DNA from 2 places in the Thermus caldilimi genome. Region 1 is predicted to be linked to the other one. Evidence: riboswitches for the same ligand, from Rfam matches in the RefSeq annotation. Region 1 holds a riboswitch; the other holds the start of a gene.
The links. Region 1 has a riboswitch for cobalamin ahead of EBI04_RS02605 (acyl-CoA thioesterase). Riboswitches for the same ligand answer to the same signal wherever they lie in the genome.
Positions count from the first base shown of each region.

Region 1 (3,394 bases):
GGGCGCCAGACGCGGCTCCCGTAGGAGAGGACGAAACCCTTCTGGGTGGGATAGAAGCCCTCTAAACGCTCCGCGAAAAACTCCACCATATCGCTGCGCTCGGGCTCTCCGTGGACCAAAACGTCCAGGCCCAGTTCCTCTTGGAGGCGGATGTTTGCCCGGATGGCTTCCTGGATGTGCAGCCAGTAAGCCGTCTGGTCAAGAGCCCTGGAGCGCAATCTTTTCCGGAAGTCGCGAAGCCCCTTGGTTTGGGGGAAGCTTCCTATGGTGGTGGTGGGGAAAGGGGGAAGGGCCAGGTTCTGCTGGGCTTTGGAGCGCTCTTCCCTGGGTGGCCTCGAGGCCGGCACTGGGGAGGGGCGGAAGTCCCAAGGCGGGGGTGGGGTGTACCAGGCCCGGGCTTGTGCGAAGGCAGTTTCCTCCTCAGGCGAGGGCGGCGATTCCTGGGAGGTGGTCCACGTTAAGAGGATGGCCTTCAGCAGGGCAAGCTCCTTAAGCCGCTCTCGGGCAAAGGCCAACCGGCCTGCCAAGGCTCCGGGCAAAGGTTCCGCTACTTCCCACGGCAGGTGGTACAAGGGTGCTTTGGGAGCCACCCACACCTCCTGCCCGGTCTCTGCCAGAGGCGATAGAACCTTCCCAAGGGCAAGGAGGTTGGTGCGCCACACCCCAAGACCCTCCACCACCTCCACCACCAGGGCTGTGCCCTTGGGTACTTGGGGTAAGGAGATCCCTGGGGCCAGGATTACCCCTAAACCGCGAAGGGGAAGGGTGGCCAGGGCCTCAACCACCCTTGGAGCGGGGGGTAGGTAGTAGGGCAGGAGGACCAAGGAAACCTCCTGCGCTAAGGTACCGTAGAAGGCCAGAAGGTGGGGGAGGTTCTCCTCTGCCCCATCCAACCCCAAGGCGGGTTCTTGGAGGAGCACGGTTCTTCCCCTAACCGGCTGGACCAGCTCCACGTAAGCTTCCGTCAGGGCTTCCAGGTGTACTCCCAGGTGATCCGGGGGGTTTTGCGCCATGCGCAGAAGGGTGTAGGGTCCGAGCAGGGTCGGGAGCCCCTCCTTCAAAGCCTGGTTCCGGCCTACGGGATAGGGTAGGCCCCAGCCCGGCTGGGGGGTATACCGGGGCCTTTCTGGCAAGCGTGGAACCAAGTAGTGGTAGTTGGTGCCGAACCACTTTCGGAGGGGCAGAGCTTCCTTGCCCCGGGCCAGGGCGTAGTAGCCCTCCAGGTCCCCGGGATCCAGGGGGTAAAGGCCCAAGGCCACCGCCAGGTCCAGCATGGGGTCATAAAGGCTCAGCTCGCCCGCCGGGTAAAGGTCCACCTGTTCCCGGTAGGTGGCGAGCCTTAGGGCCTCGAGAGCCTCCAGGCCCTCGAAAAAATCCTCCCGCGATATGGAACCTGACCAGAAGCCCTCCAGAAGCCTTTTGTATTCCCGGTTAGGACCGAGCCGTGGAAGACCGTAAGCCAGCGTACGGATCATTCCTTCCCCTCCAGAGGTGGCACGGGAACAGGACGCCCCTCCCCATCCACCGCCACCAGCACGAACCCGCCCTTAGCCGCCAGATAGGCTTCCTTACCTGGCTCAATGGGTTCCACCCACATCTCCACCTCTACCCGCATGGAGGTGCGGCCCACCTCTACCACCCGGGCCACCAGCTCCACAATGGAGCCCAGGGGTACGGGGCGCTTGAAGTCCACCGCATCCGAGTGCACCGTCACCACCTTGCGCCTGGCGTGGCGGGTTGCAGCCACGAAGGCTGCCTGGTCCATCCAGGCCATGGCGGTGCCGCCAAAAAGGGTCCCGTAATGGTTGGTTTCCCCAGGGAAAACTGGGTAGACCATGCGCGTTTCCTTCACCACGGACCTCCAAGGGCCGTCTTTGGGCCCGCAAGAGCTAAACCATGCCTGCTGCCTGCCCAAGGGGAATAACCCCGTGCTGGGCAAGAACTTGCCTAAGGTCGCCTGGCCCAAGGTCCCTTGGGCCACCGGGTTTTGGGGGGTTAGGAGTCTAAGGTCCCACAGGCATCACCACCTTCACCCTTGCCTCGAGGGCTACGGGGTAAGGCCGCGAAGCGGGTACTCGGGCTTCCGGACAGAGCCGGTTACCGTTGCGGGACAGCGCCGGACTTTCACCGGACTTCCCCCACCGCCTGCAGGCGTCCAGGCCTGTCAGCCTGGCATCGCAGCCGGGACACCCCAAGTGTTGGGTGTCCTACCCAGGAGGCTACAACTTGTTGGGGAAAGCCGTCAATACCCTGCGCTGGTTTTCCCGGTTGCTCGATCCCAGACTTTTGTGGTACGGTCCATTACAGGGGCTTGAGCCGCCCGAGCACCTCCTGCCAAGGGGCGGTAAAAACGCCCACGGCGTAGTCCCCCACACCTCCCACGAAAACCAATTCGTCCTCGTGCAGGAAGAGGCCGTTGCCGTACAAGGTAAATGGCCGGTCCCCGTACGTTTCCACGAGACCCTGAGGGGCCAAAAGGTAGGAGGACAGAGCGAGAAGTTCACCGTCGCCGGAAAGCAATGCGAAACCATGACGATAGGACAAGTCCCGGCGGAGGATGCCGTGATAGGCCACCAAATAGGTTCCATCCCCCAAGGGGTAGGCATTGGTAGACCACCCCACCTTAAACTCAAAGGACTCTGGGGCCAGGATAGGTTCCAACTGGTCGATGGAGAGGTTGTTCCAATCCAGCCGCCCCCGCCAACCCAGGTCTGGAACTCCGGCAAGGCTGGGCCTTAGAAGAACGGCATTCCCCTGGAGTAACGTGGCCCCCTTAGCTGGCAGAAGGAGGCTCTTTCCTTCCGGGCCTATTCGCACCAATCCTTTGCGCCGGAGCTTGAGGTCCGGATCGAACTCGGCCAGGGCCAAGGCTGGGAAAAAGACATCCTTGTGGTCGGTGAGGCGGGCTTCACCCACCTTGCCCACGCCGGTATAGAAGAGGAGGAAGCCTGCGCCACAGGTGTGGGCTCGGGGATCCTCGCATCCCCTCGAGGCCTCCCAGACTTCAGTCGGGTAAAGGACGATCTCCACCGGCAAAGGGTCAGGCAGCTGACCGGTGAGCAGGTCTTCCAGGGGAAGGGCCACGTACCCCACGCTGGAGGCGTAGCTGTAGTAATCGAAGATCAGACGTACAAAAAGGTGTACTACTCCGTCCCTGTACACTACCCCGGGGTTAAATACCGCCAGGGGTTTTCCCCTCAAGTGGTTCACCACCTCCACCCGTTCCGGGGAAAGGTAAAAGCGCCGGGCAAACACGTCCTCCGTTTTCTCAACCCGGAAGCCTTGCCTTTGGGCCAAGAACGTTTCCGCCTTGGCCCTCAAGGTTTCCTCCAGCTCGGATATTCCCATGTCCCTATCCTAGCGGGGCAACCTTGGCTTGACGCGGGCCGGGTCC
Region 1 is NZ_CP038452.1:526,551-529,944, reverse strand. Features, by position in the region: gene metE (5-methyltetrahydropteroyltriglutamate--homocysteine S-methyltransferase) at 1-1,475, opposite strand, end outside; gene EBI04_RS02605 (acyl-CoA thioesterase) at 1,472-1,837, opposite strand; cobalamin riboswitch at 2,050-2,180, opposite strand; gene EBI04_RS02600 (glycoside hydrolase family 130 protein) at 2,302-3,348, opposite strand.

Region 2 (3,394 bases), 290 kb from region 1:
GGAGGCGGCCCCGGGCATAGCTTCCATGGGCCGGAAGGGGCTTTCCCTCCAGAAAGACCTCTCCCGCCCTGGGCCGGAGGAGCCCCGCCATCACCCTTAGGAGGGTGCTCTTCCCCGATCCATTGGGGCCCAAAAGGGCCACCCACTCCCCTGGCCTTACGGTCAGGTCCACCCCCAAAAGGGCATAGGGCCCCACGATTCCCTTGGCCTCAAGCCCTTCCACGCCGCCTCCACATCAGGTAGAGGAAGAATGGCCCCCCAAGAAGCGTGGTCACCACCCCCACGGGAAGCTCCGCCGGCCGGGTAAGGGTGCGGGCCAGGAGGTCCGCCACGGTTAGGAGGACCGCCCCTCCTAGGGCGGAAGCGGGAAGAAGCAGGCGGTAATCCTCCCCCAAGAGACGCCGGAGGAGGTGGGGGTGATGAGGCCCACGAAGCCGATGATCCCTGCCTGGGCCACGGCGGCGGCCACCAAGAGGCTCGCCGCCAGGAGGAGGAGGAGTTTCAGGCCCTCGAGGGGTAGCCCCATACTCCGGGCCACCTCCTCCCCCAGCTGGAGGGCGTTCAACACCCGCCCCAGAAGCAACAGCGGGGGAAGGGCCAGAAGGAAAAAAAGGACCATGGCCTTCACCGAAGGCCAGCCCATGAAGGCCAGGTTGCCCAGGGTGTAGGCGAAGACCGCCCGCACCCGGTCGGCATCCTGGAGCATCAGGTAGGTGGTGGCCCCGGTGAGCACGCTCCCCACCACCACCCCCGCCAGGACCAGCTCCCCTGTCCGGGCCGCTCCCCCTGCCAGCACCAGGGTGAGGAAGGTGGCGGAGAGGGCCCCGAGGAACCCGAAGAGGGTGGCGGAAAGGGGCAGGCTTTGGAAGATGGCGTGCTGGGCAAAGGCGGGGGCCAGGCCCCCCAGCAAGCTGGCCAGAAGGGTCACGGCGAAGGCTGCCCCCGCCGCGGAGCCCATGAGGTAGGGGTCGGCCAGGGGATTGCGGAATAACCCCTGGAAGCTGGCCCCCGCCACCCCCAAGGCCGCCCCCACCAGCATCCCTCCCAGCACCCGGGGCAGGCGCATTTCGGTGACGATGGGGTTGGCCTCGAGGCCCAAAAGAGCCCGCACCACCTCCCCTGGGGAAAGGGCCACCGCCCCCAGGCCCACCCCTAGGAGCAGGGCCAGGACAAGGAGCCCCACGAGCCAAAGGAAGACCAGACTCCGCTTGAGGGCCAGGGGAAGGGCCTGGACCATGGCCTAGCGCCCGTGGAAGCAGTCCACCAGGAGCCTAAGCCCCTGGGCCACCCGGGGACCTGGGCGGGAGAGGAGGCTATCCTGACCCCCGGTAAACACGCAGATGCGCCCTGTCTGCACCGCCTTCACCCGGCTCCAGCCCGGCCTGGCCCGGATGGTTTCCAGGGCACCCGGGTAGGTGGCCACGATCACCTCGGGGTTCTTCTCCACCACGAACTCCGGGGCGATCTTGGGGAAAAGGCCCAGCTCCTTGGGAATGATGTTCACCCCCCGGGCCTTTTGGATCAGAACCCCGATGAAGCTCTCCGGACCCACGGTGTAGGGGGTGGGGTCGATCTCGTAGTAAACCCGGGGCCGGGTCTTGGCCTTGGCCGCACGGGACTCCTCCTGGTACACCTCCCGCTGAATCTGGGCCACCAGGCGCTCCGCCTGGGCCTCGAGGCCAAGAAGCTTCCCCAGGGTGCGGGTGGTGCGGAAGATATCCTCGTAGGTCTCGGTGCGCACCGCATACACCGTTAGGCCCGCCCGCTCCAGGGTTTCGTACAAACGCCCGTACTTGGAAACCAAAACCAGGTCCGGTTTCAAGGAAACGATGAGCTCGGGGTTGGGGTTGTAAAGCCCCCCCGCCTTGGGCAGGCGCTTGACGCTTTCCGGCCAGTCGGAAAAATCGTCGGTGGCCACGAGGCGGTCGCAAGCCCCTAGGGCGCAGACCGTTTCCGTCGCCGAGGGCAACAGGGTGACGATCCGTTTGGGCGGCGCCTTGACGGTGACCGTGCGCCCCAGGTCGTCGGTGAGGGTTAGGGGAAAAGCGAAGGCCAGAGCGAAAAGAACCGAAAGAACCGCCAGAACTCTCCTCATGCCTACCTCCCTAAAGCCGCTAGGGCCAGGCCCGGGGGAGGTAGGGAAAACCCCTGCCGGAAAGCGGCAGGGGCGCAAATGGCTTTGCAAACCCCCATCGCTCCCCCATCCGCGTGAGGTGCCCGCCTCGGGGTCTGGCGGGCGGCCCTGGCAGGTATTCGGGCTTCCGGCCTGGGAAGCTTAAGCCCAAAGCGTGGCCGGTTACCGTTGCGGGACAGCGCCGGACTTGCACCGGACTTCCCCACTTTAAGCCTGGACTACGCGCCCAGGCACCAGGGCAACGGACCTGGCTTTGAGGCCCTAGCGAGCCTTAAGGCCAGGCTAAGCCTAACGGGGCAAAAAGGCAAGGGCTTGACACGTCCGGGGACGGGTGATTTACTTAGTCCCGAGAACGAACTAAAGGGGCAAGGGAAAGGAGCTGGGATGCGCAAAGGGGACACGCAGGAAATCCGCAGGCTCAACCGCCGGGCCATCCTGGCCCACCTGAGGCGGGGCCCCCTTACCCGCGCGGACCTTTCCCGGCTTACCGGTTTAGCTAAAAGCGCGGTAAGCCGCCTGGTGGATGAGCTTTTACAGGAGGGCCTTCTGGAGGAAGGGGCCTTTACCTCTCCCCCCGTGGGCCGGCCCGGCACCCTCTTGCACCTGCGCCCTGGCGCCCGCTTTGCCCTAGGCGCGGAACTGGGGGTGGAGGAAACCGTCCTTCTGGCCCTGGACTGGCGGGGGGAGGTTCTATGGGCCAAGGAATGGAGCCACCCCCGGGAGGCCGGTCCCAAGGAACGCCTGGAACGGCTTCTGCAGGAGGTTCTTCCCCATGTACCGGGGCCCTTGGGCCTGGGGTTCACCCTGCCTGGGGTGGTGGTGGAGGACCGGCTCCTCCTGGCCCCCAACCTGGGCTGGAAAAACCTAGACCTCCGGCCCCTGCTCTCCCACTTTCCCCTGCCCACGGCCTTGGAAAACGATGCCAAGGCCTCGGCCCTGTCCGAGGTCTTCTTTCACGGAGAGGCCAACCTCGCCTACCTGGTGCTCAGCACGGGCCTGGGAATCGGGGTGGTATCGGATAGCCGGATCCTGCGGGGAGCGGGTGGAGCCGCTGGGGAGCTGGGCCATTGGCTCGGCCAGGGGCACAAGCCCTGCGCTTGCGGCCGGGTGGGGTGTTTAGAAACCGAACTAGGCCTTGGTGCCCTCTTGGAGCATTACCGGTTCCTGGGTGGAAAGACAGGGGACCTCGAGGCCCTGCTCCAGCAGGCCAAGCAGGGGGAGGCTTTGGCCCTCGAGGCCATCCACCACTTGGGCGAGGCC
Region 2 is NZ_CP038452.1:813,215-816,608, forward strand. Features, by position in the region: partial or broken gene EBI04_RS04045 (ABC transporter ATP-binding protein) at 1-178, opposite strand, end outside; partial or broken gene EBI04_RS04050 (FecCD family ABC transporter permease) at 210-1,237, opposite strand; gene EBI04_RS04055 (ABC transporter substrate-binding protein) at 1,241-2,095, opposite strand; cobalamin riboswitch at 2,228-2,387, opposite strand; gene EBI04_RS04060 (ROK family transcriptional regulator) at 2,519-3,394, shown strand, end outside.
Region 2: it holds a riboswitch for cobalamin, as region 1 does, so the genes downstream of both, EBI04_RS04055 (ABC transporter substrate-binding protein) here and EBI04_RS02605 (acyl-CoA thioesterase) in region 1, are expected to answer to the same signal.